Regions from separate parts of the Undibacterium sp. GW821-FHT07F11 genome, predicted to be linked through region 1. Evidence: predicted binding sites of a transcription regulator. Region 1 holds the regulator's gene; the other holds the start of a gene.
The links. The regulator sigma-54, encoded in region 1, starts transcription at its own class of promoters, with help from an activator protein. The targets are predictions, from matches to a motif close to TGGCANGNAANCTGCTTT.
Positions count from the first base shown of each region.

Region 1 (5,211 bases):
ACATGACCTGACCAGGGCCAAGGTGATTTGATGGGTACAGCAATAGAGATAGCAACAGCGGCGGCCAGCAAGATCAGACTGATGATTTTTGATGTGGACGGCATACTGACCGACGGCAGCCTGTATTTTGGCTCCGAAGGTGAAATGATGAAGTGCTTTAATGTGCTGGACGGGCAAGGTATCAAACTCTTGCAACAGGCAGGCATCATCACGGCCATCATCAGCGCAAGACAATCGGCCATCGTCAGCAAGCGTGCTGCTGATCTTGGCATCAGCCACGTCAGCCAGGGCGTCCATGACAAGAAGAGTGCATTCCTGGGACTGCTGGAGAGGCTGGATATTCCCGCACAAGAATGCGGCTTTATCGGTGACGACGTGATTGATTTGCCGATACTGACCAGGGTCGGCTTTGCAGCCAGCGTACCGAATGCCCATGCCGAAGTACAACAGCGCGTGCCATACATCACCAAGGCCAATGGCGGCCAGGGTGCAGCGCGCGAAGTCTGCGACTTCATCCTGCGCGCCCAGGGTAAATATGAACAGGCTTTACAAGCATATCTGACATGAAACCCCAAATGACCATAGACCGCTTCCGCATCTGGCTGGCCGTGATCCTGCTGGGCGTGATCACCATGGGCACCATCTGGGTCATGGAAGTCATACGCCGTCATGCCGATGATGAGCAAAACCGCAGTTCGGCCAGATCAGCGCCTGATTACTATGTGGAGAAATTCAATTTCATCCGTCTGTCGAATAATGGCAAGGCCAATTACCACATCACCGGCGACAGCCTGGTGCATTTGCCACGTACCGACAATATAGAAATCAAGCACCCGCAGATCAATAGTTTTGACCAGGACAGGCCGCCCCTGCATCTGCGTGCTGACCTGGCTGTAGTGTCACAAAAATCATCACTGGTCACACCCAGGCGCGAACATGACGAAGTCCATCTGCATGACAATGTCAGTATGGAAAGACCGGAGGGTCTGAGTTCACAGTTCGTGCGCGTGGAGTCAGATTATCTTTTGCTATTGCCGGATGATGATATCGTGAAAACCGATAAACCCATTTCGGTCACGACGGGAAAACTAAGCTCTACAGCAACAGGCATGATTGCCAATAATTCTACTCAAAGCCTGGCGATGCTGAGCAAGGTCCACATTCAACTCAAGAAGCGTGAACCGGCTCCCAAAGCCAGCACAAAATAATGAAGAAAGCGAATATGCGTATGATCAATACACCATTCAGCGTCGCCCGCTTATTGGGTCTGGCCTTTCTGAGCCTGGCCTGCGTTTCTGCCCATGCAGAAAAAGCCGACAGTAATAAAGAGACCATCATCGAAGCCGGTTACGGCGAGAGTGATGGCAAGACCAGTGTGCGCAGATTGTCCAAGGGTGTCTCTTTGGTACGTGGCACACTCAACGTCAAGGCAGAAAATGCCGTGGTTACTGAAGCGCCTAATGGTGACCAGTTCGTCGTCCTCACCGGTGGCAGCAACCGCAAGGTCACCTTCCGCCAGAAACGTGATGGCGGCCCGGACCTGTGGGTGGATGGTGAGGCTGACCGCGCTGAATACAATCAGAGTACAGAAATCGTCAAGTTCATTTCCAAGGCCAAGGTGCGCTACCTGGAAGGTAAACGGGTCACCCAGGAACAGGAAGGCGAATACCTGTCTTACGACAGCAAAAATGACTTTTTCATCGGCACCAATTCGACCAGTGGCCAGCATGTGGATGGCTCTGGCAGCCTGAAAATCATCTTGCAACCAAAACCAGAAAAACAGGCTAATTAAGATGACAGCACAGTCCAGCAGCACCTTGCTCGTCAAGGGCCTGCAAAAGCGCTATGGCGCGCGCCAGGTGGTGCGCGATGTTTCCCTGCTATTGAAAAGTGGCGAGGTGGTGGGTTTGCTGGGGCCGAATGGCGCAGGCAAGACCACCTCGTTTTACATGATCGTGGGCCTGGTGCCTTCCGACGCCGGGGATATCACGATTGATGACGTGAATATCTCGCAACTGCCTATCCATGAGCGTGCAGTACTGGGTCTGTCTTACCTGCCCCAGGAAGCTTCGGTATTCCGCAAACTGACGGTGGAAGACAATATCCGCGCCGTACTCGAATTGCAAAAAGACAGTGAAGGCAAATATCTCGGTGCCAAGAAAATTGAGCAAAGGCTCAATGCCCTGCTGGCAGATTTGCAGATAGAAAAGATACGTGAAAGCCAAGCACTATCACTCTCAGGTGGTGAACGCCGTCGTGTCGAAATTGCCCGCGCGCTGGCGACCAACCCACGCTTTGTTTTGCTGGATGAGCCCTTTGCTGGCGTTGACCCGATTGCCGTCATCGAAATTCAACGCATTGTGCGCTTCCTCAAGGAACGCGGCATCGGTGTGCTGATCACCGACCATAATGTGCGCGAGACCCTGGGCATCTGCGATCACGCCTATATCATCAACCAAGGTGCGGTACTTGCCAGTGGCAAGCCTGACGACATCATACAAAATGAATCTGTACGTCGCGTTTATCTCGGAGAACACTTCCGGATGTGACGGGAATCATCATGAAACAAAGCCTGCAACTACGTACCTCACAACATCTGGCCCTGACGCCGCAATTGCAGCAATCAATACGATTATTGCAGTTATCGACTCTGGAATTGCATCAGGAGCTGGAGACGCTGCTGACCGACAATCCCATGCTGGAGCGCGTCGATGACCCACTTGATCACGCCGTGCGCCTGCTGGCAGACGGTGCCATCAATACCAGCAGCACCTCTGCCGATGCTGGCATGGAAGCACCCGCAGCAAGAGACGACAGCGACAAGTCTGCAGAACCTGCGGCGGCTGATGCTGAAACCGTCATCAGCAATGACAGCACCACCTCCAGTGAAGAAGACTGGGGTTTTGATGACGTGCAGCATGGCAGCAAGTCTGGCGATGATGAAGATGGCCGCCCACAACTGGGCGCAGCCCATGTCACCCTGCGTGAACACCTGCTGGAACAGATGCGCCTGAACCTGCGCGAGCCGCGTGACCGAGCCCTGGTCGAGCTGATGATAGATGCGCTTGACAGCAACGGTTACCTGACTGAAACCTTGGATGAAATACATGCCAGTTTGCCACTGGAATTGTTCGTAGAACCAGAAGAACTGGCTTTTGCCCTGAACATGCTGCAGAGCTTTGACCCTGCCGGTGTTGGTGCGCGCAGCCCTTCAGAATGCCTGGCACTGCAAATCAGGCGCTTGCCCAAGATTGCTTTTGTCACGCGCAGGCTGGCGTTGCAAATTGTTGAAACGCAACTGAGTTTATTTGCGCAAAGAGATTTCACAAAACTCAAGAAAATACTCGACTGTGATGACGAAGATTTGCGCGATGCACAAACGGTCATCCGTATGTGCAAACCCAGACCCGGCATCGCTTTTGCTGCCGATGAATCTGACTATGTTGTACCAGACGTCATCGTCAGAAAATCCGGTAACGGCTGGCAAGTCATGCTGAATCAGGATGTCATGCCCAGGCTGCGGGTAAGCAGTATGTATGCCAACATCATGAAGCAAAATCGCGGCGAGGCAGGCATGGGTGCGCAACTACAGGAAGCACGCTGGCTCATCAAGAATATGCGGCAACGCTTCGAGACCATATTGCGCGTTGCACAAGCGATAGTCGAAAGGCAACGCAATTTTTTCACGCACGGTGCTGTTGCCATGCGCCCCCTTGTTTTGCGCGAAATTGCTGATACACTAGGATTACACGAGAGCACTATCTCACGTGTAACAACCCAAAAATACATGTTGACCCCACATGGCATGTTTGAGTTGAAGTACTTTTTCGGCAGCCATGTCGCGACGGAAACAGGGGGTGAAGCATCTTCCACCGCGATACGTGCACTCATCAAGCAGCTGATAGGAGCAGAAGACCAGAAAAGCCCACTCTCTGATAGCAAAATTGCAGACATGCTGGGTGAACAGGGCATGGTAATTGCCCGACGGACAGTTGCCAAATACCGTGAAGCCCTCAAAATCCCCCCAGTGAGTTTGCGTAAATCTTTGTAAGCAGTCCTTGTAATCACGGTTTGAATTGCTATATATGATTTAGCTCAAGGCAAATAAATGCCAGGAGCTTATCGTTACAGCAAGTAACATCACTATAGGAGCACAGTATGAATCTCACCATCAGTGGACACCACGTCGAAGTAACTCCTGCAATTCGTGAATATGTACATACCAAACTAGAACGTATCAGGCGGCATTTCGACCAGGTCATTGATATCGCCGTCATCCTGACGGTGGACAAGCTCCGGGAAAAGGAAAAACGACACAAAGCCGACATTAATTTGCATATCAGCGGTAAAGATATCCACGTTGAAAGTCTGGCGCATGATCTGTATGCAGCCATTGATGCACTGGTAGACAAACTGGATCGCCAGGTCATCAAGCATAAAGATAAAATGCAAGACCATCAGCACGACGCCATCAAGCACATACCTGATCCGGCATCGGCTTCATAAAGACCCCAGTCCTTACCCGAACAGGGTTGTGGACATCCAAAACAAGGACGCTAGAAGGCGTCCTTTTTGTTGGGTGATTGGTTTTGATTTAATGATTTACCTCAATCATTAATTGAATTGCCCTGCGACAATCCGTACACATAATAACCGTCATTCCAGCGTGCTTTTAGCTGGAATCCAGCGGCGTTCGTTATATGCCGTGGCTCTTGTTGCAAGTGGCACTTTGACTAAAACGTTTGCCCTCCGTGGATACAAGCCGGGTCTCGGCCCGGCAGCCGAAATACTTTCTTTGCGTCGCCAAAGAACGTATTCAAAGAAAGGCGACCCAGGCGTCGTCGCCCCCTGAAGGGGGTTCCCGTTTGTGCTGTACAAAAAATGGGAAGGCCCGAAACTCGCTTCGCTCAAACAGCGGTCCTTCTTAATCCATTTTCTGTACGGCACAAACGGCGTCGACACATGGGAACTGCTAACGTCAAAAACAACAGCAACGAGCATGCAGTCCTTACGCTATTTCCTCATAAGCATAGACACCCCGTGACGACCAAGCCTGACAAAGTTAAAATAGCAGCTTCATCCTCTACCCTGCATAGTCAACCATTATGAGCGAATTTGTCCTCACCTCCGTCAAGAACAATATAGGCTATATCACCCTGGACAGGCCCAAAGCGCTGAACTCGCTGTCTCTCGATATGGTAAGAGCGCTGA
Region 1 covers NZ_JBWKQH010000012.1:54,095-59,305, reverse strand. Annotated here, with positions in the region: gene AC07OI_RS26275 (KpsF/GutQ family sugar-phosphate isomerase) at 1-31, shown strand, start outside; gene AC07OI_RS26270 (KdsC family phosphatase) at 31-567, shown strand; gene lptC (LPS export ABC transporter periplasmic protein LptC) at 564-1,208, shown strand; gene lptA (lipopolysaccharide transport periplasmic protein LptA) at 1,223-1,792, shown strand; gene lptB (LPS export ABC transporter ATP-binding protein) at 1,794-2,549, shown strand; gene AC07OI_RS26250 (RNA polymerase factor sigma-54) at 2,561-4,051, shown strand; gene hpf (ribosome hibernation-promoting factor, HPF/YfiA family) at 4,159-4,506, shown strand; gene AC07OI_RS26240 (enoyl-CoA hydratase/isomerase family protein) at 5,106-5,211, shown strand, end outside.

Region 2 (5,211 bases), 120 kb from region 1:
TTTCAGAATGAAAGCGCCTGGACCAATTGCACAGTCATGGGGACCAACTCCATTCCTACTGTCACCACCTCCAAGTTTTTAGTCGGTGCAGTTCCCACTATTTCGGGCACTGGAGTAATTACCCAAGCGGCAACTGGCGCAACGACCAACACGGGCACACCTTTGAGTGTCGTTCTGACGCCATCCACTTTGGCAAACCAGGCTAATCTGATCTGGACTAATACAGGCACTATCTGTGATCCAGTGCGCGGCCTGAAACCTGGTCAAGGCGCTTGCTGATTATTGCAAGATATTTGAACTGCGTTTGATGAACTAAGAGGAACTGAGTAGACGTTTGTTTTGCTTATCAGCACAAGATAACACCTGAGTAAGAATGGACCCTCATGTTTATTCAAGTATTGTAATAGTCTGAGGTTGCGGTCGCAGATCATGCTTGCATTAATATGACTACCTCTGGTCTTACAGCACCCGAATTCACCTGCACGTAGCTAGTTCTTAAGTAGATATGATTCATGCGCGTCCATGCCATAAACTATCTGCGATCTAAAAAACAAACTGAACTCGAAAAACTGAACTCCAAAAGTTGATGTCTCGCTTCTGGAGTTTTTTTCACATTCAGAAATGGGAAGCAGTTTAGAGCTAGCAGTTAAGCAGAGAGAATTGCTGGAGATAGCAGGTCATTGATTTTGCACGGACTGGGTCGTTAGCTCAATAATCTTACTTAGTCCTTCATCACGACGATGACGCGGAAAATCTAATGCATAATAGTTTCGGAAGCGTCGAAAAACTGCACCAGACTCTTCACTCTATTCATAATATTCAAGGTCAAGTACTGCACAGAAATCAGATTCAACGCAGCTCACAAGTCATCATCTGAAGTGCGATGCATTTGTCTCATGAACTGCGCTGACAGATGTTTTCAGAGAAGTAGGGCAATGCATGACGACAGGTGTGCTGAAGCTATGTAAGCGACGCTCAACTATCAGCACCTTGTATGGGGAAATGGTTCAATAATGATTCAAGACAATCTGACAAAATCTGCTAGCAACCGCCCTGCCCGGCTTTCAAACCGCGAACTGGATCACAGATAGTACCCGAAGCAGTCCATAACATATTCGCCTGACCAGACAGGGTCGAAGGGGTAAGCGTCACCGACAAGGGGGTACCTGCGCTGGTTGTCGCTCCAGTTGACGCTTGGGTAATAGCCCCCGTACCGGCGATAGTTGGAGCTGCCCCCGTCAAAAACTTGGATGTTGCAACTGTAGGTATTCCATTCGTCCCCATGCTCGTACAGGCCGTCCAGGCTCCATCCGTTTGAAAGCAGAGCGACATTGCAGTCTTCAAGCTGTGTAGTTCGGCAATTGCACCTGCTGCTCTGGTACGTGACGTATAGTCAGCGTACTGAGGCAAGGCGATAGAGGCCAAGATACCAATAATGGCCACAACGATCATCAACTCAATCAGTGTGAATCCCTTTTGCAGCATTTTCAGTTGAGATTTCATGTCGTTTCTTTTTCTTTTGATCATTTGCTTATCATACCCTGACAATATTATCGGCAGTCGAATTGAACTCACAATGCGAGCAGCAATGCAAGTACAGTGAAATTAAATTGAAAAAAGCCCGTTACCGGGCTTTCGCAAGACATTGCAGGGGCTCACAATAAAACTTAGCAGCCACCTTGACCTGTTTTCAAACCACGTACTGGATCACACAGTGTACCTGCAGTTGTCCACTTCATGTTTGCCTGACCAGACAAGGTAGAAGGTGACAGTGTTGCAGCCAAAGCTACACCAGCGCTGGTTGTTGCGCCAGTTGAAGATTGCGTGATGATACCTGTACCAGCAATAGTTGGCAGAGCTGGCAGGAACTTGGAAGTAGCAACTGTAGGGATTGCGTTTGTGCCCATTGTTGTACAGTTAGTCCATGCACCTTCGTTTTGGAAGCAGATAGACATGGCAGATTTCAAGCTGTCCAACTCTGCAATCGCGCCAGCAGCACGAGTACGGGATGTGTAATCAGAATACTGAGGAATAGCGATCGCAGCCAAGATACCGATAATTGCAACAACAATCATCAATTCGATCAGTGTAAAGCCGCGTTGCAGCTGTTTAGGGATAGCTTTCATCTTAAATTCTTTCAAAAATTTTTATGGCACTACTAACAATATTAAGTAAACAACAAGCAAAAAAGATACCTTACAAAAGCAAAAAAGCCCGTTGAACGGGCTTTTTTTATTGCAAGAGCTGCTAAGAATTAGCAACCGCCTTGACCTGTTTTCAAGCCACGTACTGGATCGCACAGTGTACCTGCAGTTGTCCACAGCATGTTTGCTTGGCCGGACAATGTGGAAGGTGACAGTGTTGCAGCCAAAGCTACACCAGCGCTGGTTGTTGCGCCAGTTGAAGATTGCGTGATGATACCTGTACCAGCAATAGTTGGCAGAGCTGGCAGGAACTTGGAAGTAGCAACTGTAGGGATTGCGTTTGTGCCCATTGTTGTACAGTTAGTCCATGCGCCTTCGTTTTGGAAGCAGATAGACATGGCAGATTTCAAGCTGTCCAACTCTGCAATCGCGCCAGCAGCACGAGTACGGGATGTGTAATCAGAATACTGAGGAATAGCGATCGCAGCCAAGATACCGATAATTGCAACAACAATCATCAATTCGATCAGTGTAAAGCCGCGTTGCAGCTGTTTAGGGATAGCTTTCATTATGAACTCCAGGAAAAAGTTGAAATCAGGAACTACGCTTCACATGTAGCAATCACCGTGCCAGTTTTTGTTTACTGGGCAACTACGCATTTTCTTATGCGGAAATCGTAAGTTTCATGAATCATCGGACAAGAAGTGACGAAATGCGTCAATAGTTGACATTTTATCCATGCTAATATTTGTCAATGTTTGTGTCAGATCACAAAGACGACTGACAAGTCTGTCAGTCATGTAAAAAATTGTTTCAAGACTTGATACAAATTTGAAAAGAATATTTCTTGGCGCCAGAACTACGTTACACACGTGTGCACGCAAATGCACTTGGACAGGGCTGACAATAATTACTGCTCAGAAAATAGTAACGCGGAAAATCAGGTCGTGAGACTTGAGCTATCCCTGCCGCATAAACGCTGGCAGGGATCAGGGATATAGCATCTGATTAATAGAAAATCACGGCCATTTTTGTCCCTGCCAGCTCTATCATGTCTGCATGCTTGAGGGTATGTGGTTTGTCCTTGATGGACTGGGTATTGACTGTGGCCGATGCACTGCCTTCTACCTGGGCGATGACATAGTCCTTGCCCTGCTGGGTAATAGCAATAACCTGGGTGCCAGGGCTGCCTATTGTAGTAACAGCCTTGATCAGGTTGAGTTCCTTACCTGAATTAGGGCCGGTCATGACCTTGATCTTGGCCCTGGGCTTATCGACAGAAGCCGGTTGCACCTGGCCTGGCTCGGGTACAAAAGTCTGCTTGCCTGACTCTTCTACCTGAAACCGTAGTTTGTATTTACCGATGTCGATGACATCATCATGCTGCAACAGGTGTTTTTTGACAGGCTGTGCATTCACCATGGTGCCGTTAGTGCTACCAAGATCAAGTACAAAAGAACCATTGGAAGAGGTATCTATCGCGGCATGCTGACCGCTGACCGTCAGGTGATCGATGACAATATCATTACTAGGGCGCCGACCTACCGTGAGGCGTGATTTGCTGATAGTGATTTCTTGCTGAACCAAACCATTAAAGGTGACGATAATTTTCGCCATAAATCTCTCATCAATTCATAACCCCCGACCTACCGGGTAAATGTTCTTTGCAACCAGGACTTGTTTTCTTCGTTGACCAGGCGGAACAGGACAACTGAAATATTATCCAGCCCCCCCCTGTCCTTGGCACCATCGATCAGCGCTTCGGCACAACGGTCAAGGTCAGACTCGTACTGTCTGATCAAGGATTGGATTTCATCATGCCCAAGCATATCGGTCAATCCATCTGAGCACATCAGATACAAATCTTCTTCTTCAGTATGGTGCGTATGCAACTCCGTGTGCACCTCAGCCAGTGTACCGACCGCCCTGGTAATCAGATTCTTAATAGAAGAATAACGTGCTTCTTCTTCAGTAACCAGCCCGGCATTAATTTGCTCCTGCAGCACGGAATGATCCTGCGTCAGGCGTGTCAATACGCCTGAGCGATAGCGATAAGCACGGGAATCCCCGACGTGCGCCAGCAGGAGCTTATCTTGCAAACAACATGCCACCACCACCGTGGTACCCATGCCTGCGCATTCTGGATTGGTTTGCGCCGTATATAAGACGTTGCGATTAGCCAGCTCGACCGACTCGGTGATCCAGCGCGCCATCGCCAATGGCCTTGGCCCCATGGATGGGAACCAGATGGCATCCATCTTGCTACATAAATATTCAGCGATGATTTGGGCGGTCATGGCGCTGGCGACTTCGCCCGCGTTATATCCCCCCATGCCATCAGCCAGGACCGCACAGCCATAGTCGGCACAAACGATGATGGCATCTTCGTTGTGCGACCTGACTAAGCCCGTATCAGATAGGGCAGCAAATGTTAATACGCGCTGGTATGGCATCAATAAACGCTGGGATAAATCCTGGAGTGAATAAATTTATATTAATTAGATAAGATTTTGAAGTTATCTTATATTCGGATTATCTTAATGAGAGCTTAAGCAAAACAACCAGTCTTACTTTGCAAACCCGCCTTTGGTGCGACTATGCGACTGCGCGACCGTATTTTAAAAATACTGCCGTCTGGGAGTTGCCTGATAATTTTGCGTAAATCCTCTTTTTCTTTCTCTACCTATATTTTTTAAATTTGTTCTCTGGCTTGGCCCTTCACAAATTATTTACACAATAAGCTAAATAATCAGTTAAGCCAAACATACACAATTTAATAGCCAATGGCTACGTATGTTTAAGCTTAACATTAAGGAAATCTATTTGCACGGATATCCACAAGAAACCCAGGCATAAATAAAAAAGAGTCGCAAAATTTGCGACTCTTTTTCTTGCTAAGCAGCTTTACAGCGCTTAACTTACAGCATGGCTTTCAACAAACGCGCCATTTCTGACGGGTTTTTAGTGGCCTTGATGCCGCATTCTTCCATGATGTCGAGCTTGGCTTGTGCCGTATCAGCACCACCAGAGATCAGCGCGCCTGCATGGCCCATGCGCTTGCCCGGAG
Region 2 covers NZ_JBWKQH010000012.1:176,280-181,490, reverse strand. Annotated here, with positions in the region: gene AC07OI_RS26805 (pilin) at 1-279, shown strand, start outside; gene AC07OI_RS26800 (pilin) at 1,042-1,503, opposite strand; gene AC07OI_RS26795 (pilin) at 1,668-2,126, opposite strand; gene AC07OI_RS26790 (pilin) at 2,255-2,713, opposite strand; gene AC07OI_RS26785 (FHA domain-containing protein) at 3,153-3,761, opposite strand; gene AC07OI_RS26780 (Stp1/IreP family PP2C-type Ser/Thr phosphatase) at 3,791-4,597, opposite strand; gene sucD (succinate--CoA ligase subunit alpha) at 5,063-5,211, opposite strand, start outside.
Region 2: the regulator sigma-54 is predicted to act here: its motif matches at 2,759-2,776, upstream of AC07OI_RS26790 (pilin).